One region of the Solibacillus sp. FSL W8-0372 genome, then DNA from elsewhere that is predicted to be linked to it. Evidence: a T-box and tRNA genes for the amino acid it is inferred to sense, from the RefSeq annotation. Region 1 holds a T-box; the other holds one or more tRNA genes.

What was found. A T-box is a leader RNA that pairs with one kind of tRNA and senses whether it is charged. The one in region 1 lies ahead of leuS (leucine--tRNA ligase), so its partner is inferred to be a tRNA-Leu.
Region 2: it encodes a tRNA-Leu, which carries the amino acid that the T-box ahead of leuS (leucine--tRNA ligase) is inferred to sense. The anticodon was not compared.

Annotation. Positions count from the first base shown of each region.
Region 1 covers NZ_CP150204.1:2,866,255-2,876,870, reverse strand. Annotated here, with positions in the region: gene metK (methionine adenosyltransferase) at 1-753, shown strand, start outside; gene MKY13_RS14600 (gamma carbonic anhydrase family protein) at 860-1,372, opposite strand; gene MKY13_RS14595 (alpha/beta hydrolase) at 1,509-2,312, shown strand; gene MKY13_RS14590 (alanine/glycine:cation symporter family protein) at 2,445-3,911, shown strand; gene MKY13_RS14585 (pyrimidine dimer DNA glycosylase/endonuclease V) at 4,196-4,603, opposite strand; gene MKY13_RS14580 (class I SAM-dependent methyltransferase) at 4,645-5,226, opposite strand; gene MKY13_RS14575 (TIGR01212 family radical SAM protein) at 5,223-6,179, opposite strand; gene MKY13_RS14570 (MFS transporter) at 6,306-7,475, shown strand; T-box leader at 7,526-7,740, shown strand; gene leuS (leucine--tRNA ligase) at 7,853-10,267, shown strand; gene MKY13_RS14560 (HD domain-containing phosphohydrolase) at 10,311-10,616, opposite strand, start outside.
Region 2 covers NZ_CP150204.1:3,610,581-3,621,196, reverse strand. Annotated here, with positions in the region: gene MKY13_RS18490 (PP2C family protein-serine/threonine phosphatase) at 1-817, shown strand, start outside; gene MKY13_RS18485 (STAS domain-containing protein) at 887-1,219, shown strand; gene rsbW (anti-sigma B factor RsbW) at 1,219-1,689, shown strand; gene sigB (RNA polymerase sigma factor SigB) at 1,667-2,452, shown strand; gene MKY13_RS18470 (Tex family protein) at 2,574-4,745, shown strand; gene MKY13_RS18465 (SprT family protein) at 4,821-5,288, shown strand; tRNA gene MKY13_RS18460 (tRNA-Asn) at 5,483-5,558, shown strand; tRNA gene MKY13_RS18455 (tRNA-Glu) at 5,564-5,638, shown strand; tRNA gene MKY13_RS18450 (tRNA-Asp) at 5,668-5,743, shown strand; tRNA gene MKY13_RS18445 (tRNA-Gln) at 5,749-5,823, shown strand; tRNA gene MKY13_RS18440 (tRNA-Lys) at 5,829-5,904, shown strand; tRNA gene MKY13_RS18435 (tRNA-Leu) at 5,959-6,044, shown strand; tRNA gene MKY13_RS18430 (tRNA-Arg) at 6,060-6,136, shown strand; tRNA gene MKY13_RS18425 (tRNA-Gly) at 6,157-6,230, shown strand; rRNA gene MKY13_RS18420 (16S ribosomal RNA) at 6,426-7,980, shown strand; rRNA gene MKY13_RS18415 (23S ribosomal RNA) at 8,249-10,616, shown strand, end outside.

The DNA.
Region 1 (10,616 bases):
ATGCCTATTTCTTTAGCTCACAAATTAGCTCGTCGTTTAACAGAAGTACGTAAATCAGGAGAATTGGAATATTTACGTCCGGATGGTAAAACACAAGTAACAATCGAATATGATGAAAACAATGAGCCTGTTCGTGTGGATACAATCGTTATTTCAACACAGCATGATGAAGAAGCGACATTGGAGCAAATTCAAACGGATATTAAAGAACATGTTATTAAACCAGTAGTTCCTTCTGAGTTATTAGATGAAGCAACTAAATATTTTATTAATCCAACAGGTCGTTTTGTAATTGGTGGTCCAAAAGGAGATGCTGGTCTAACAGGTCGTAAAATTATCGTAGATACGTACGGTGGTTACGCACGTCACGGTGGTGGTGCATTCTCTGGTAAGGATGCAACGAAAGTGGACCGTTCAGCAGCATATGCAGCTCGTTATGTTGCAAAAAACATCGTTGCTGCAGGCTTAGCGGATCGTGCTGAAGTTCAATTGGCTTATGCAATCGGTGTTGCACAACCAGTATCAATTGCGGTAGATACATTCGGAACTGGTAAAGTAGAATCTTCCAAAATCGTAGAATGGGTTCGAGAGCTATTTGATTTACGCCCAGCAGGAATTATTAAAATGTTGGATTTACGCCGTCCAATCTATAAACAAACAGCAGCATATGGACACTTCGGTCGTACTGACATCAATGTACCATGGGAAAATACAGATAAAGCGGCAGAACTTAAAGAAAAAGCCGGAATTTAAAGAAGGAAGGAGCGTTCAGTCAAATGGACGGCTCCTTTTCTGTTATTATGGAGAATAATATACTTCCTTCCTTTATATTGTAAATAATTGGATTGATAGCGAAATGTTATTTCTGTAATGATTTGTAGTATTGTCCCTTCGCTACGTATTCATTAATTATGCGATCCATATCTGCCCGGTCCTCTGCATTTACTTCACGTACAACTTTTGCTGGGCGCCCCATAGCAAGTGAATTGGGAGGAATTACTTTTCCAGGTGGTACGAGACTACCTGCACCAATAAATGCTCCTTCGCCTATTTCTGCACCATCCAAAATGATGGAACCCATGCCGATTAAAGCACGTTTTCTTATTGTACAGCTATGTAATGTTACTTGATGACCTACTGTAACTTCATCTTCAATAATGAGTGGAGCTGCAGGGCTTTGGTGAAGACAACTTAAATCCTGAATACTAACACGATCTCCAATGATTGTTTTATTCACATCGCCGCGTATGACTGTATTAAACCAAATGGAAGTATTTTCCCCTATTGTCACATCGCCTGTAATTGTTGCATAATCAGCAATGTAGGCAGTTGGGTGAATAGTTGGTGATTTATCTTTATAAGGGTATATCATGTTCAATTCCTCATTTCTTTTATAGAATGTATAAGAGCTATTGTAATCGTATCAAATCACTATTAATTTTCAATTAACATCTTTTAACTTTATATAATAAATTATAGCAGACTGTTTTAAGTAAGGAGGATTGACCATGTGGAAATGGGAAACAGAGCAGCAGCCAAAAGCCGTAGTCGTTATTCTTCATAGTGCATATGAACAGCATCGGTGGTACGCATGGTTAATCGAAAAATTCAGAAGTGCTCGCTTTCATGTAGTAATGGGGGATTTACCTGGGCATGGTGAACAAGGAAAGTATGCAAGATATCATGATGAAAATTTTGAAGAATACTATAATTATACAAAAGTGTTATTAAAAGTTGCCCTAGAATATAATTTGCCTCTATTTATTGTAGGCAATGGATTAGGTGCATCTATAGCAACATACGTACTTCAGAAAAATAAAATAGAATGCGCAGGTGTAGTCCTAACATCGCCGTGGCTTCATTTTAAATTAGCACCGGGAAAATTATCCAATGCATTATCAAGCTTTAGTGCAATAACATCGAATGTGAAATTAAAACATGAATTGAGCATACAATATTTCACACGTAATACGGATGTATTAATGGAGTTAAAGGAGCAGTTACCGTTAAATAGTATGGTGACTGTTAAATGGTATCGGGATTGGCAACATATGACGCGAACAATCCGTGATCCTGAAAATAAATTCCCTGATATTCCACTGTTACTAATGACCGGGGAAAATGATAAAATAACGGATATTAGTACTTCTAAAAGGTGGCTGATGGAACAAACTCTTTCAGAATTCCACTATAAACAATGGAATGGATGCCTGCATAGTTTGTTTTTTGAAGTGGAACGTGAGGATGTTTTCCGATACACAATTGATTTTATTAATAATGTCTTAAGAGACCTTGGTTATATAGTAGAATAATGAAAAACCTAACAAAATTCGACTTTTGTTAGGTTTTTTTTAAAATTTCAGTAAAAAATATATCGAAATTTTAGAATATTTGTAATATACTAAATTTCTAATTAATACAATAGTTCAACAAGGGGGTAAAATATGGATTTTATTAATGATTTTGTAGGATGGGCCAATAATATTCTATGGGGTCCAGTAATGATTTACGGTATTTTAATTGTAGGCTTGTTCTTTTCAATCCTTACAAAATTTGCACAAGTCCGGTTAATTGGAGACATGTTCAAGTTAATGTTTAAAGGACAAAAGTCAGAGGCAGGTGTTTCTTCCTTCCAAGCATTGGCCATTGCTTTATCGGGGCGTGTCGGTACAGGTAATATTGTGGGTACAGCTACAGCTATTGCTTTTGGTGGTCCCGGTGCGGTGTTCTGGATGTGGGTTACAGCATTTATTGGAGCATCTACAGCCTATATGGAATCGACATTGGCGCAAATCTATAAAGAAAAGAAAGATGGACAGTATCGTGGTGGTCCGGCCTTTTACATTGAGAAGACAACAGGTATTCGTGCCTTAGGGGTTATTTTTGCGATTGCTATGATTGCTTCTGTTGCATTTTTAATGCCGGGTGTTCAGGCAAATGCCATTTCAGGTGCGGTAGATAATGCATTTGGAATTGAACCTTGGATCACTGGTTTAGTTACAATTATTTTATTAGCGGTTATTATCTTCGGTGGTGTTAAGCGTATTGCAAGTGCTGCGCAAATTTTAGTACCATTCATGGCATTAGCTTATTTGTTAGTAGCGGGTATTATTATTATTATGAATATTACAGCTGTGCCTGAAGTATTAGCTTTAATTTTCCGCAGTGCCTTTGCAACAGATGCTGTATTTGGCGGTATGATCGGGAGTGCGATTTTCTGGGGTGTTAAACGAGCAATCTACTCAAACGAAGCTGGTCAAGGTACAGGGCCACATCCGGCTGCAGCAGCAGAAGTATCACATCCGGCAAAACAAGGTTTAGTACAGGCAGCATCAGTTTATATCGATACATTACTAGTATGTTCTGCAACAGCATTGATGATTTTATTCATGGGTACATATAACGTACATGATGGTAGCCAAGACGGTCCATTAATCGAAGCGAAAATGGATGAGACGATTACTTATTCAGGCTTTACCCAAGCAGCGGTAAATGAGGCGTTCCCAGCATTAAATAACTTTGGTTCTGGGTTTGTAGCAGTTTCATTATTCTTCTTCGCCTTCACTACACTAATGGCTTACTACTACATTGCGGAAACAAATGTTTCGTATATGCTGAACGGAAATGCCAGAAGGATAGGGATTTTCCTAATGAAGTTCGTATTATTAGCTTCAGCATTTTACGGCACAGTTAAAACATCTGATTTAGCTTGGGCATTTGGTGACGTAGGACTTGGTTTAACAGTTTGGATTAATGTTATTTTACTACTATTCATCATGAAACCAGCGCTCATTGCATTGAAAGACTATGAGCAACAGAAAAAAGAAGGAAAAGACCCGGTGTTTGACCCAATAAAACTCGGTATTAAAAATGCAGATTTCTGGGAGACATATAAGAAGGAAGATAAATAGAAAAACAGGCTGGGACATAAGTAGAATTTTCTTTGTAAAAGGAAAATAGTCTTATTAAGAAATTGCTATTATTTGGATTGATTGGAGTGAAGGGGCGACTCCTGGGGGAACAGCACGACGCCTGAGACTACAGGCTCAGGCCGTGCCCCCGGAAAGCGTCCCCGTAACGGAAATCAATTCTGGCAGAAGCAGAAAAACATCTATTTTTTCTTTGAAAAAATAGATGTTTTTCGTTTTGTCCCAGGCTCTTTTATATATGAAAAACTAATTAAGTGAACAAATGATTATTTAAACTCTCTTTTTTTCGCGCAAAAATAAAGTTGTAATGCATCAAATTGTTCTGCTGAAAAATCCTTTTGTCCACGTATATATTTTTCATATAAATTGTAATAACAAATTGTTAAATACTCATCGTTATGATGGTTTTTGAAAGGTGTGTAATGCTGGGGAACTGTAATGCCTGCAAAATAGCGCTCCATTTTATCCATAGTACGAATTGTAATATTACGTGCCTGCATTTCTTTCAGTACAATTTGTGTGTAAATAAACAAATCCTCTTTCGGGTAATCATATACATAATTAATTAATATATGGTTATCTTCCTTAGCAAAGATACTATTTAATTCCCGCCATTGGGCAAGCAATTGGCTTTTCGGGATAAATGGGATGAGCTCGGTGTGCCATAAACGCATAATATTCACCTCATTACTAGATAAAAAAGAGCTAAGAAAACTTAGCCCTCTTTCGGAAATTCTTTTACTTTTTCCAAAGCAATAATAAATGGTGGGTCATTTTTTTGATTCATAAATTCATAGCGCAAAACATGTACATGCTTTTGAGGTAAATTACTAACAAATTCAATTACTTCGTTACGTTCATCTTTGCCGCCTTCATGTCCATAATATACAACTAATACAATAACTCCACCAATTTTTAATAATGTTAGAAGACTTTCGATTGCCTGAATTGTTGTATTAGGCCGGGTAATAATTTCATGATTACTGCCAGGTAAGTAGCCTAGATTAAAGATGGCTGCAGCAACAGGTTTATTTATATATTTGGCTACATTTTCATGCCCGTCCTTTAATACAATTGCCCGGTGTTCAAGTGCGTTGTCGAGTAGACGGTGTAGTGTGGCATCAACCGCTTCCTTTTGCACATCAAACGCATACACATAGCCATTGTCCCCTACAAGGTTTGCTAAAAAAAGTGTGTCATGTCCATTGCCTGCTGTTGCGTCTACGGCAATTTCACCTTCTGAGACCGATTTTTTCAATAAAGTTTGAGCATATTGAATAACACGTTCTAATATCATTTTGCGATTTCCGCCTTATAGTACTTTCCTTGATACGAGCCACGTCTTTCCAACTCTGCATCTATTCCATTAAGTACTTCCCATTTGTTTACAGACCACATTGGACCAATCATTAAATCAATCGGACCATCGCCTGTTATACGGTGGACAATCATTTCAGGTGGAAGAATTTCAAGCTGATCTGCTACAAGCTGAACATATGCATCTTTTTCCATAAACTCCAGCATACCTTTTTCGTATTGCTTCACAAGAGGTGTCCCTTTTAAAAGATGGAGTAAATGGATTTTGATACCTTGTACATCCAGTTTTGCCACTTCACGAGCTGTTTCCATCATCATATCGTAATCCTCTAAAGGTAATCCGTTAATAATATGTGTTACAACACGTATGCCGTGCTTGCGCAGTTTATTAAGACCTTCTACATATGTCGCATAATCATGTGCGCGGTTAATTAAGTTGGCTGTTTTTTCATGGACTGTCTGTAATCCCAATTCTACCCATAAATAAGTGCGCTCATTTAATTCAGCTAAATATTCTACGACATCATCCGGTAGGCAATCTGGACGTGTTGCGATAGAAAGACCCATAACTCCTTCACAAGCGAGTGCTGCTTCGAATTTCTCTTTTAAAACTTCGAGTGGTGCATGAGTATTTGTATAAGCTTGGAAGTAAGCCATCGTTAAGCCGTCTTTCCATTTGTTCTCCATTTTAGCTTTGATTTTTTCGAATTGTACAGGGATTGGATCTACTTTACTACCTGCAAAGTCACCTGAACCTGCAGCAGAACAAAACGTACAGCCACCAAAAGCGACCGTACCGTCACGGTTTGGGCAATCGAAGCCAGCATCTAATGCGACTTTATATACTTTCTTTCCAAATTCATTTCGTAAATAGCGATTCCATGTATAATAACGTTTCCCGTCTGACGGGAAAGGAAAATTTGTTTCAGTCATTCGTTGTTCACTCCTCTAACGTATTATTCTAACATGGACAGATCCTAATAGAAAATTTTTTTCTTGTACATTTTTATGCGAAAGAATACACTTGTTATTTGAGCAAATGTTGAAGGAGGAAATTCAGTGCCGAAACAAGTCTGGTTTTTAATTATAGGCACATTCGTAAATACGGTCGGGAATTCATTTTTATGGCCTTTAAATAGCATATATATTCATGATCATTTAGGGAAATCATTGACTACAGCGGGCATTGTTTTGATGCTCAATTCATTGGCGGGTGTTTTTGGTAATCTAGTAGGTGGATATTTATTCGATAGATTAGGTGGCTATAAAGCAATTTTGATAGGGGTAGTACTTAATTTATTTTCAATTTCGCTTCTCACTATTTGGCATGATTGGCCACAATACATTATATTTTTGGCGATGATGGGCTTTAGTGGGGGAATAGTGTATCCGGCTATTTACGCTATCGCAGGAAGTGCCTGGCCTGAAGGTGGTCGCAAAGCTTTTAATGCGATCTTCTTGGCAAATAACGTTGGAGTTGCCATTGGACCAGCATTAGCAGGTCTAGTCGCAGATATAAAATTTGATTATGTATTTAGTGCGAATCTATTTTTCTATGCGTTATTTTTCGTACTTGTCATAACTACGTATAAGCGTTTTGATGATAATAGAATCATAACTAAGTCCATATCGAGTGATGAGGGTAAACAAAGAAGTAAAGCACCTATTATCGCAATCGGGATTTTAAGTATATCTCTAGTAGTATGTTGGTTAAGCTATTCACAATGGAGTGCAACAATTTCTTCTTATACGCAAGGATTGGGAATGAGCCTGTCTCAATATAGCTTACTATGGACAATCAACGGCTTTATGATTGTAGCAATCCAACCAATTATTAAACCGCTTGTCACTCGATGGGAAAATAAAATAAAGCATCAATTAACACTAGGTTTAGTACTTATGTCGATCTCATTTGGTGTCGTTTATTTTGCGCAGGATTTTAAAATGTTTGCTGCGGCTATGGTTATTTTAACATTCGGTGAAGTATTCTTTACACCGATCATCCCGATGATTGCCAACAAGTTGGCACCACAAGGGCAAGAAGGATTTTATCAAGGGCTAGTAAACAGTGCAACGACAATCGGACGAATGATTGGACCTGTATTTGGTGGTTTAATGGTCGACGTATATGGTATGCAAATGTTAATGATGATTTTATCGATTCTTATTCTTTTAGCTATTATTCCGTGTCTGCTATATGATCGAGCATTAAGAAAAGTACAATCATAAAACAGCCACTTGTACTTTTGTGTAGAATTAGTTAAAATGAATGAAATAATATTTTGACTGTGATGAGGAATAGTAGATGGTCTCACTTTATAGAGAGCTAGCGGGTGGTGGAAGCTAGTAAGTGTCAAATTGAACTCGCCTCGGAGTTTGCTTTAGTGAAATTGTAGTAGCTAAGGCCGTGTATTCGCGTTAAGAAATGAAGCTGAGTGCTGTGTCACTAATTTGGGTGGTACCGCGGGAGTAAAAATTACCTCTCGTCCCTTCTTATCATAAGATGGGACGGGATTTTTTTATTTTTTAAATATTCTGTTAAATCATGGATAATACGCCTACAATACATAAACCACAGCAAGAATGTGTTTAAAGGAGGAGTTATTGTGAGTTTTAATCATCAACAGATTGAGAAAAAGTGGCAAGCGTTTTGGGAAGAAAATAAAACATTCAAAACGGAAAATGAAGTGGATAAACCAAAATTTTATGCTTTGGATATGTTCCCATATCCATCAGGTGCCGGTCTACACGTAGGACACCCTGAGGGTTATACAGCGACAGATATTTTATCTCGTTTTAAACGTATGCAAGGTTATAATGTTCTTCATCCAATGGGTTGGGATGCATTTGGTTTACCAGCAGAGCAATACGCATTAGATACGGGGAATGACCCTGCTGAATTTACGGCAAAAAACATTGCAACATTTAAACGTCAAATTAATGAACTAGGTTTCTCTTATGACTGGGACCGTGAAATTAATACAACAGATCCATCTTATTACAAATGGACACAATGGATTTTCACAAAATTAGTGGAAATGGATTTAGCGTATGTTGATGAAGTTGCCGTGAATTGGTGTGAAGCTTTAGGTACAGTTCTTGCAAACGAAGAAGTAATCGACGGACTTTCTGAGCGCGGTGGTCACCCAGTAGTACGTCGTCCGATGCGACAATGGGTACTGCGCATTACGAAATACGCAGACCGTCTAGTTGATGATTTAGTCGATGTTGATTGGCCAGAATCGATTAAAGAAATGCAACGTAACTGGATTGGTCGTTCTGAAGGAGCTCAAGTGAAATTCACAGTGGCTGGTTCAGACAAAGGATTCGAAGTATTTACTACACGCCCTGATACTTTATTCGGTGCTACTTATTGTGTATTGGCACCAGAGCATAAACTAGTAGCTGAAATAACTACTCCAGAGCAACGTGCAGCGGTAGAAGCGTACTTAGAAAAAGTATCATTAAAATCTGACCTTGAGCGTACTGATTTAGCAAAAGAAAAAACAGGTGTATTCACTGGTGCTTATGCAGTAAATCCAATCAACGGCAAAGAAGTGCCAATTTGGATTGCAGATTATGTATTATCAACATATGGTACAGGTGCAATTATGGCGGTTCCAGCACATGATGAGCGTGACTACGAATTCGCAAAAGAGTTTAATTTAGAAATCGTTCAAGTGCTTGAAGGTGGAGATATCGAAAACGAGGCATTCGTCGGCGATGGTGCACATATTAACTCTGAATTCCTAAACGGTTTAAATAAAGAAGATGGTATTAAGGCAGCGATTGATTGGTTAGTGGAAAATGGCGTAGGGGAAAAGAAAATCACTTACCGTCTACGTGACTGGTTATTCAGCCGCCAACGCTATTGGGGCGAGCCAATCCCAGTAATTCATTGGGAAGATGGCACAATGACAACAATTCCTGTAGAAGAGCTGCCACTAGAATTACCGAAAACAACAAATATCCGCCCTTCAGGTACAGGGGAATCACCACTGGCAAATATTGAAGAATGGGTAAATGTAGTTGATCCTGTAACAGGTAAAAAAGGTCGCCGTGAAACGAATACAATGCCTCAATGGGCAGGTTCTTCATGGTACTTCTTACGCTATATCGATCCGAAAAACGATCAGGCACTTGCAGATCCTGAATTACTAAAGCGCTGGTTACCAGTTGATATTTATATCGGTGGTGCAGAGCATGCTGTACTTCACTTACTGTACGCGCGCTTCTGGCATAAAGTTCTTTACGATTTAGGTGTAGTGCATACGAAGGAGCCATTCCAAAAATTATTCAACCAAGGGATGATTTTAGGTGAAGGTAACGAAAAGATGTCGAAATCAAAAGGGAATGTTGTAAATCCGGACGATATTATTGAGTCACATGGTGCAGATACATTACGTTTATATGAAATGTTCATGGGTCCATTAGAAGCATCTGTAGCATGGAGCACAAACGGTCTTGATGGTGCCCGTCGTTTCTTAGATCGCATTTGGCGTCTATTTGTAACAGAAGAAGGAAAACTTGCAGCTAAAATTCAAGAATCTAATGACACAACATTGGAAAAAGTATATCACCAAACTGTGAAAAAAGTGACGGATGACTATGAAGGCATTCGCTTCAACACAGCTATTTCACAAATGATGGTATTCATTAATGATTGCTACAAAGCGGAAGTAATTCCTGTTGAATATGCAAAAGGGTTCGTCAAACTATTATCACCAATCGCACCACATATCGCGGAAGAACTTTGGACAATTTTAGGACATGAAGACACAATCACGTATGCTACATGGCCAACATATGACGAAGCAAAACTAGTAGATGACGAAATCGAAGTAGTTGTTCAAGTATTAGGTAAAGTACGTGCGAAAGTAACGGTAGCAAAAGATATCTCAAAAGAAGACTTGGAAAAAGTGGCTTTAGCCGATAGCAAAGTACAAGAATTCATTGAAGGAAAAACAGTTGTTAAAGTTATTGTTATTCCAGGGAAATTAGTCAATATCGTAATTAAATAAATATTAAAATGAAAAAGTCTGCTCGCATTTTGAGCAGACTTTTTTAATGGATTATAGTTGATGGTGGAACACCGAATCTTTCCAAAAGATAATGAAAATCAAAATTGTCTTTATTGTCACCTATTAAATCAATTAAATACTTTTCAATTTTGCTTTGCGGCATTTCATACATATTTGGTAAATATGACAATAATAGCGTATCTGTATTGCCGTTCGTAATGAAACAGGTTTTAGAAAAGTTTTGTGTATCAAGCTTTGTTAAGATCATTTCCAGACTGGAATGCACCGGCATAACATGAGGCGATATCCGATTATTATGAATTAAGCCTATAAATACTTTGAAAAAATA
Region 2 (10,616 bases), 740 kb from region 1:
ACCCGAATATATTTCGCATAGCTATGATTTTTTAATTGAGATTATGGTCCATTTTGGTTTAACCTTAAAAGAGCATCAAAGTTTGTTAGAACAGCAGGAAGAACTGCGTATGGAGATGAATGTTGCTACAAAAATTCAAAATATGATATTGAGCACGGAAATTCCCCAATTTAAAGATATTGATATCGGAATGGTATCAATACCGATACGGAAGATGAATGGTGATTATGTTCATTTTTTGGGAGATAAATCGAATGTGAGTGTAGCGGTAACGGATGTTGTAGGGAAGGGTGTTCCGGCAGCGCTTTGTATGTCGATGGTAAAGTACGGTCTTGATACACTTGAATGCTCTAATAATGCACCGTCTCATATTTTGGGAGTGTTAAATCGAATTATTGAAAAAAGTGTAGATGATAGTATGTTTGTCTCAATGTTTTATGGTACTTACAATGTCGAAAATGGTAAATTTACATACGGTTCAGCTGGTCATGAGCCCTCTTTATATTATAATTCCAGTAAAAGAACTTTTTTCGATTTAGAATCAAAAGGATTACTTTTGGGTGTTATGCCCGAAGTTAAATATCCACAATACGAAGTTCAGCTCGAGGAAGGCGATTTCATCGTAATGATGACAGATGGCGTAACAGATTTCCGGAAACAGGGGGAACTGGATCCACGGGATGTAATTAAAAACATAGCATTGAGTTATCGTCACTTTACGGCTCAGGAAATGTGTGAAAAAATGTATGCATACTTAAAGAGTCTGCCGGAGTTTGATTTAGAGGATGATTTTACAGTCGTCATTTTTAAAAAATAAATAATTTTATGTTTAGTTACCTAGGGTTTTGGGTAATGTAATTAAGTTTATAGATGGAGGTGTCTAATAATGAATGTGAATGTTCAATTTAGAGAAGATGGTAATGTTTTGCGAGGCTATATCGAGGGTGAAATCGATACTTATACAGCTCCGGTATTGCGTGAAGAATTGGAAACGGTGCAAATTGTTGAAGGCCGTGTAATTGAGTTGGACTTATCAAAAGTAAATTATATGGATAGTACAGGTTTAGGGATTTTTGTTGCGTTTTATAAAAAGGTGACAAGGGACAATGCATCACTTAAATTAGTGGGCTTATCAAATCGTTTAGTTAGATTGTTTGAAATTACAGGATTAAGTGAACTGATGAGTATTGAGACAGACGAGGAATTGGAGTTGAAATAATGAAGGCATTTGACTATATTGAAATTCGAGTACCTGCCAAGTCGCAATATGTAAGTGTAATCCGTCTGACTATTTCAGGATTAGCGATGCGAGTTGGATTTACTTATGATGAAATTGAAGATTTAAAAATAGCTACAAGTGAAGCGGTAACAAATGTTGTCCACCATGCATATAAAGCCAACGAAGATGGTGAAGTTGTAATTGGATGTGCATTATTCGAAAATAAAATTGAAATAATGGTAGCTGATTATGGTGTAAGTTTTAATTTTGAAGAAGTAAAATCAAAGATTGGTCCATATCACGAAGATGAAAACGTAGCCCTTTTACGTGAAGGGGGATTAGGAATTTTTTTAATGGAAACTTTAATGGATGAAGTGAAATTAACTAACGAAGGTGGCGTCACTGTTTTCATGACGAAGTATGTCTCGAGAGAGCAGGTGAAAGGAAATGTCGAAAGAATCACTACCTAAAAATTCATCAAAAGAAGAAGTACTAAATTGGATTGCCGAATATCAAGACAATGGCAGTGAAGAAGCACAGACAAACCTTGTGCTCCATTATCAACAATTGGTAGAGTCGATTGCTCGCAAATACTCCCATGGTAAATCTTATTATGATGATATTGTACAAGTCGGTATGCTTGGCTTGTTAGGTGCAATCCGACGTTTTGACCCTTCTTTTGGCCGGAGTTTTGAGGCGTTTGCAGTTCCAACGATTGTGGGGGAAATAAAGCGCTTTTTACGTGATAAAACATGGGACGTGCATGTTCCTAGACGAATAAAAGAATTAGGACCTAGAATTAAAGCGGCAGTAGAAGCATTGACTACTTCGCTACAACGTTCTCCTTCAATTACTGAGATTGCTGATTATTTAGAGGTTCAGGATGAAGAAGTATTAGAGGCAATGGAGATGGGACGAAGCTATCAAGCGTTATCAATGGATCACTCGATTGAATCTGATTCGGATGGAAGTACAGTAACATTATTTGATGTTGTCGGAAGAGAAGATGTCGGATATGAAGCGACAAACCGCCGAATGCTTGTAGCGGATGCGATGAATGTATTAAATGAGCGTGAGCGACAAATTATCCAGTTAACCTATTTAGAACAATTAAGTCAAAAGGAAGCTGGAGAAAGACTCGGTATTTCACAAATGCATGTTTCAAGAATTCAGCGAAAAGCTGTGAAAAAATTACAGGATGCCATTGCAGCAAGTGGTGGCGTATCTTTATAAAAAAGTTTGAGTCTACTAGATAAGTAGGCTCTTTTTTTACGGGAATTTGATCGATAATTGGGAAAATACTTATCCATAAGTGATACACTAAAGGCAGTTTAAAATTTAAAGGAGTGGCATAATGGAGCAACAAAAAATGTTACAGATAATCGCCAAAGATGCGAATGTAGAACCAAAACAAGCGCAAGCAGTTATTGGGTTATTAGAAGAGGGCAATACCGTACCTTTTATTGCACGCTACCGAAAAGAAGTTACAGGTTCCTTGGATGAAGTTCAAATTAAGGCAGTAGAAGACCGCTACCATTACATACAACAACTCGAAACACGTAAAGAAGAAGTAGTTCGCTTGATTGATGAGCAAGGGAAGTTAACCGAGGAGTTACAAGCATCAATTAATGCAGCAACAGTTTTACAACGAGTGGAAGATTTATACCGTCCGTATAAGCAAAAACGCCGTACCAAAGCGACAATTGCAAAAGAGCGTGGCTTAGAACCGTTGGCAGAACAAATATTAAAATTTAGTAAGCAATCTTTAGAACAGCTTGCGAATCCGTTTTTAAACGAAGAACAAGGTGTAATAACGATTGAAGACGCATTGACAGGTGCGCGTGACATATTAGCGGAGCGATTTGCAGATGATGCTACAGTTCGCGAAAAACTACGTACTCTTTCTTGGCGAGAAGGAAAGCTCGTGACTATGTTGAAAAATGCGGATAAGGATGAGAAGCAAGTATTTGAAATGTATTATGAATATGAGGAACCTGTCCACCGAATGGCCCCGCACCGTACATTGGCGGTGAATCGTGGGGAGAAAGAAGAAGTATTAAGAGTTTCAATTGAAGTACCTGTAGATAAAGCCACTGCTCAAATGGAAAATTACTTTATTCCTAGAAACTTTATAGGCCCGTCTGTGAATGAAGTTAAATCAGCGATTACTGATAGCTATAAACGTTTAATTAAACCATCCATTGAGAACGAATTGCGGGCGGAACTTACTTCAAAAGCTGAGGCACAAGCAATTCACATTTTTTCGGAAAACTTGAGAAATCTATTATTGCAGCCTCCAATGCGCGGAAAAGTTGTACTAGGTGTAGACCCTGCTTACCGCACAGGTTGTAAACTAGCGGTAGTTGATGAGACAGGGAAAATGATTGAAGTTGGGGTTATTTATCCGCATACAACATCAGATCCATCAAAAGCAAAAGAGGCTGTTAAAGCATTACTGAAAAAATATCCAATTAGTATTATTGCGATAGGGAACGGTACAGCATCTCGTGAAACAGAGCAATTTATTGCGGAGTTATTGAAAGAAACTGATGGGGATATTGCCTATGTTATTGTAAATGAAGCAGGGGCATCGGTGTATTCAGCATCGGAAGTGGCACGTGCGGAATTCCCGAATCTACAAGTAGAACAACGTAGTGCCGTATCAATTGCACGCCGTTTACAGGATCCACTATCCGAGTTGGTGAAAATTGATCCGAAAGCTGTCGGTGTAGGTCAGTACCAGCATGATGTATCTCAAAAACAGCTGGCTGAATCATTGACGTTCATTGTAGAAACTGCAGTAAACCAAGTGGGGGTTGATGTGAATACGGCATCTGCATCACTTTTACAATATGTATCAGGGCTATCCAAAACAGTGGCTGAAAATATTGTAGCTATGCGAAGTGAAAATGGATCCTTCTCTTCACGGACACAGCTTAAAAAGATACCGCGTTTAGGTGCCAAAACCTATGAACAAGCAATTGGCTTTTTACGTATTTCAGAAGCAAAAAACCCATTAGATGCAACCGGTATTCACCCAGAGAGCTATAAACTGGCTGAAGCAATTTTGGAGGCAGCGGGCGTAACAAAAAAAGATGTAGGTACGCAAAAGGCAGAAGAGGCTATTAGTAAATTAAGTTTATCAACATTAAGTGAAACACTAAATGTCGGGGAAGTAACCTTGAAGGATATTATTGATACTTTAATAAAGCCAACGCGTGACCCTCGAGATGCATTTCCACAGCCTTTACTAAAAACAGATGTATTGCAGATGGATGATTTACAAGTAGGAATGGAATTGCAAGGAACTGTTCGAAATGTTGTGGATTTCGGGGCGTTTGTTGATATTGGTGTAAAACAAGATGGTCTAGTTCACATATCTAAATTGCAAAAGGGACGTGTAAAGCATCCGTTAGATGTCGTATCATTAGGTGATATTGTGACGGTATGGGTAGAAAAGGTAGAAGCAAGTAAAGGGCGTATTTCATTAACGATGCTCTCACCGGAAAATCAACTAAACGTGTAAAGAAAATAAATATGAATTATAATAAAAAGCGCATAAATTAATATGTGCTTTTTATTATGTGTGGGGAGGTAGCGTATGACAGATGAACAACTTCAAGAACTTGTAGAACAGTTATCTAATGAATATTTTAACCGACCTTTTGTTCATAAAGCGTATTTTAATAGTCGTTTAAAAACAACGGGTGGACGGTATTTGTTAAGTAGTCACAATATAGAACTCAATAAAAAGCTTTATGATCATTTCGGGTTACAAGAGCTCAAGGGGATTATTTTACATGAACTTTGCCATTATCATTTACATATTTTAGGGATGGGCTATAAGCATCGAGATGCGGATTTCCGCAATTTATTGAAAAAGGTTGGAGCGCCAAGATTTTGTTCTACAATAGAGCAGCCAACTAAGCAGCTAAAGAAAAAGGTAGTTCATATGTATAGTTGTGTAAGTTGTGGGCAGATTTATAGAAGGAAAAAAAAGATGGATGTAAAAAGGTATTCTTGTAGCATATGCCAAGGGAAAATTAAATTTTTGCGAAGTGAAATTTAATTTAATAAAATGTTTAAATAGTAGAGAATAAAGGAAAAGATAAATTATGTGCTTTTCAGGTGAATATGTTTTTTTATATATAATAAGGAAGTAAATTATTTTTTTGAAAAAATTATTAAAAAGTGTTGACGAACCTTATTTCGATATCTATAATAATAAAAGTCGACAAGATGATGTCGCTAAGAAATGATTATTCCGAAGTAGCTCAGTTGGTAGAGCATCCGGCTGTTAACCGGCAGGTCGCAGGTTCGAGTCCTGCCTTCGGAGCCATTATAGGCCCGTTGGTCAAGTGGTTAAGACACCGCCCTTTCACGGCGGTAACACGGGTTCGAATCCCGTACGGGTCACCACTTTTAATTTCATATTATAGTTTACTTATGGTCCCGTGGTGTAGCGGTTAACATGCCTGCCTGTCACGCAGGAGATCGCCGGTTCGATCCCGGTCGGGACCGCCATTTATTGGGGTATAGCCAAGCGGTAAGGCAACGGATTTTGATTCCGTCATGCCCTGGTTCGAATCCAGGTTCCCCAGCCATTTTGGAGCCATTAGCTCAGTTGGTAGAGCATCTGACTTTTAATCAGAGGGTCGAAGGTTCGAGTCCTTCATGGCTCACCAGTTTTCATATTGACAAATTATTTTAAAGATGTATAATAATTAAAGTCGAATGAAGCGGTCGTGGCGGAATGGCAGACGCGCTAGGTTGAGGGCCTAGTGGGGGCAACCCCGTGGAGGTTCAAGTCCTCTCGGCCGCACCAAGTAACTTTTAACTTGCGCCCGTAGCTCAATTGGATAGAGCGTCTGACTACGGATCAGAAGGTTATGGGTTCGACTCCTGTCGGGCGCGCCAAAAATATAAAATAATAAAATGCGGGTGTAGTTTAGTGGTAAAACCTCAGCCTTCCAAGCTGATGTTGTCGGTTCGATTCCGATCACCCGCTCCAGTTTTTTTAAAAAACTGTTGACATTCTAAAATGGATGTTATATGATATAAAAGTTGTCGCTAACGACAACACAATGAACCTTGAAAACTGAACAAGCAACGTTAATGAAACAAGCTTCTTAAATGAAGCAAACAATAGATTTTAACTTTTAATTAAGTTAAATCGCTAGCAAAGCAAATGAGCTTTCAAACTACTTTTATGGAGAGTTTGATCCTGGCTCAGGACGAACGCTGGCGGCGTGCCTAATACATGCAAGTCGAGCGGATGATGAGAGAAGCTTGCTTCTCTCTGATTTAGCGGCGGACGGGTGAGTAACACGTGGGTAACCTACCTTATAGATTGGGATAACTCCGGGAAACCGGGGCTAATACCGAATAATACTTTTAAACACATGTTTGAAAGTTGAAAGACGGTTTCGGCTGTCACTATAAGATGGACCCGCGGCGCATTAGCTAGTTGGTGAGGTAACGGCTCACCAAGGCAACGATGCGTAGCCGACCTGAGAGGGTGATCGGCCACACTGGGACTGAGACACGGCCCAGACTCCTACGGGAGGCAGCAGTAGGGAATCTTCCACAATGGACGAAAGTCTGATGGAGCAACGCCGCGTGAGTGAAGAAGGATTTCGGTTCGTAAAACTCTGTTGCAAGGGAAGAACAAGTAGCGTAGTAACTGGCGCTACCTTGACGGTACCTTGTTAGAAAGCCACGGCTAACTACGTGCCAGCAGCCGCGGTAATACGTAGGTGGCAAGCGTTGTCCGGAATTATTGGGCGTAAAGCGCGCGCAGGTGGTTCCTTAAGTCTGATGTGAAAGCCCCCGGCTCAACCGGGGAGGGTCATTGGAAACTGGGGAACTTGAGTGCAGAAGAGGATAGTGGAATTCCAAGTGTAGCGGTGAAATGCGTAGAGATTTGGAGGAACACCAGTGGCGAAGGCGACTGTCTGGTCTGTAACTGACACTGAGGCGCGAAAGCGTGGGGAGCAAACAGGATTAGATACCCTGGTAGTCCACGCCGTAAACGATGAGTGCTAAGTGTTGGGGGGTTTCCGCCCCTCAGTGCTGCAGCTAACGCATTAAGCACTCCGCCTGGGGAGTACGGTCGCAAGACTGAAACTCAAAGGAATTGACGGGGGCCCGCACAAGCGGTGGAGCATGTGGTTTAATTCGAAGCAACGCGAAGAACCTTACCAGGTCTTGACATCCCGGTGACCACTATGGAGACATAGTTTCCCCTTCGGGGGCAACGGTGACAGGTGGTGCATGGTTGTCGTCAGCTCGTGTCGTGAGATGTTGGGTTAAGTCCCGCAACGAGCGCAACCCTTATTCTTAGTTGCCATCATTTAGTTGGGCACTCTAAGGAGACTGCCGGTGATAAACCGGAGGAAGGTGGGGATGACGTCAAATCATCATGCCCCTTATGACCTGGGCTACACACGTGCTACAATGGACGATACAAACGGTTGCCAACCCGCGAGGGGGAGCTAATCCGATAAAATCGTTCTCAGTTCGGATTGTAGGCTGCAACTCGCCTACATGAAGCCGGAATCGCTAGTAATCGCGGATCAGCATGCCGCGGTGAATACGTTCCCGGGCCTTGTACACACCGCCCGTCACACCACGAGAGTTTGTAACACCCGAAGTCGGTGAGGTAACCTTTATGGAGCCAGCCGCCGAAGGTGGGATAGATGATTGGGGTGAAGTCGTAACAAGGTAGCCGTATCGGAAGGTGCGGCTGGATCACCTCCTTTCTAAGGATTATTTCGGAATCATTCCCTTGGGGAATGAAACATTAACGTTTGCTGTTCAGTTTTGAAGGTTCATTCTTAATTGAATGAGATACTTCAAAACCTTGTTGGTTTAATTCATCTTGTATGATTGAACCGCATTTCGTTCTTTGAAAACTGGATAAAACGACATTGATAGCAATAAAACAAATTTCTATTTTATAGAAATGTAACAAGTCAAGCAATTGACGTGTAAACTTAAATCTTAGATTTTATCTAAGTGTTAACTTTTGGTTAAGTTAATAAGGGCGCACGGTGGATGCCTTGGCACTAGGAGTCGATGAAGGACGGCACTAACACCGATATGCCTCGGGGAGCTGTAAGTAAGCTTTGATCCGGGGATTTCCGAATGGGGGAACCCACTATCTTTAATCGGATAGTATCTACACGTGAATACATAGCGTGATGAGGACAGACGCAGGGAACTGAAACATCTAAGTACCTGCAGGAACAGAAAGAAAATTCGATTCCCTGAGTAGCGGCGAGCGAAACGGGAAGAGCCCAAACCAAAGAGCTTGCTCTTTGGGGTTGTAGGACACTCTATACGGAGTTACAAAAGAATGAATTAGACGAAGCGACTTGGAAAGGTCCGCGAAACAAGGTAAAAGCCCTGTAGTCAAAAGTTCATTCCCTCCAGAGTGTATCCTGAGTACGGCGGAACACGTGAAATTCCGTCGGAATCCGGGAGGACCATCTCCCAAGGCTAAATACTACCTAGTGACCGATAGTGAACCAGTACCGTGAGGGAAAGGTGAAAAGCACCCCGGAAGGGGAGTGAAATAGATCCTGAAACCGTGTGCCTACAAGTAGTTAGAGCCCGTTAATGGGTGATAGCGTGCCTTTTGTAGAATGAACCGGCGAGTTACGATTACGTGCGAGGTTAAGTTGAGAAGACGGAGCCGCAGCGAAAGCGAGTCTGAATAGGGCGAATTAGTACGTGGTCGTAGACCCGAAACCAGGTGATCTACCCATGTCCAGGGTGAAGGTGAGGTAACACTCACTGGAGGCCCGAACCCACGCACGTTGAAAAGTGCGGGGATGAGGTGTGGGTAGCGGAGAAATTCCAATCGAACCTGGAGATAGCTGGTTCTCTCCGAAATAGCTTTAGGGCTAGCCTCGTGATTGAGAATACCGGAGGTAGAGCACTGTTTGGACTAGGGGGGCATCTCGCTTTACCGAATTCAGACAAACTCCGAATGCCGGATATTTATACACGGGAGTCAGACTGCGAGTGATAAGATCCGTAGTCAAGAGGGAAACAGCCCAGACCACCAGCTAAGGTCCCCAAGTAATCGTTAAGTGGAAAAGGATGTGGCGTTGCTTAGACAACCAGGATGTTGGCTTAGAAGCAGCCATCATTTAAAGAGTGCGTAATAGCTCACTGGTCGAGTGACGCTGCGCCGAAAATGTATCGGGGCTAAACGATTCACCGAAGCTGTGGATGCATACTTTGAGTATGCGTGGTAGGAGAGCGTTCTAATAGCGTTGAAGTCAGACCGGAAGGACTGGTGGAGCGATTAGAAGTGAGAATGCCGGTATGAGTAGCGAAACATGGGTGAGAATCCCATGCACCGTATGACTAAGGTTTCCTGAGGAAGGCTCGTCCGCTCAGGGTTAGTCGGGACCTAAGCCGAGGCCGATAGGCGTAGGCGATGGACAACAGGTTGATATTCCTGTACCACCTCCTCACCGTTTGAGAAATGGGGGGACGCAGTAGGATAGGGTAAGCACGCCGTTGGTTGCGCGTGTTCAAGCAGTAAGGCGTGTATGTAGGCAAATCCGCATACTATAACGTTGAGCTGTGATGACGAGCTCTTATGAGCGAAGTTCCTGATTTCACACTGCCAAGAAAAGCCTCTATCGAGGTGAGAGGTGCCCGTACCGCAAACCGACACAGGTAGTCGAGGAGAGAATCCTAAGGTGTGCGAGAGAACTCTCGTTAAGGAACTCGGCAAAATGACCCCGTAACTTCGGGAGAAGGGGTGCTTCTTTGGGTGCATAGCCTAGAGAAGCCGCAGTGAATAGGCCCAGGCGACTGTTTAGCAAAAACACAGGTCTCTGCAAAACCGTAAGGTGACGTATAGGGGCTGACGCCTGCCCGGTGCTGGAAGGTTAAGAGGAGCGGTTAGCGCAAGCGAAGCTGTGAATTGAAGCCCCAGTAAACGGCGGCCGTAACTATAACGGTCCTAAGGTAGCGAAATTCCTTGTCGGGTAAGTTCCGACCCGCACGAAAGGCGTAACGATCTGGGCACTGTCTCAACGAGAGACTCGGTGAAATTATAGTACCTGTGAAGATGCAGGTTACCCGCGACAGGACGGAAAGACCCCGTGGAGCTTTACTGTAGCCTGATATTGAATTTTGGTACAACTTGTACAGGATAGGTAGGAGCCAGAGATCCCGGAGCGCCAGCTTCGGAGGAGGCGTCGGTGGGATACTACCCTGGTTGTATTGAACTTCTAACCCATGCCCCTTAGCGGGGTAGGAGACAGTGTCAGGCGGACAGTTTGACTGGGGCGGTCGCCTCCTAAAGAGTAACGGAGGCGCCCAAAGGTTCCCTCAGAATGGTTGGAAATCATTCGAAGAGTGTAAAGGCATAAGG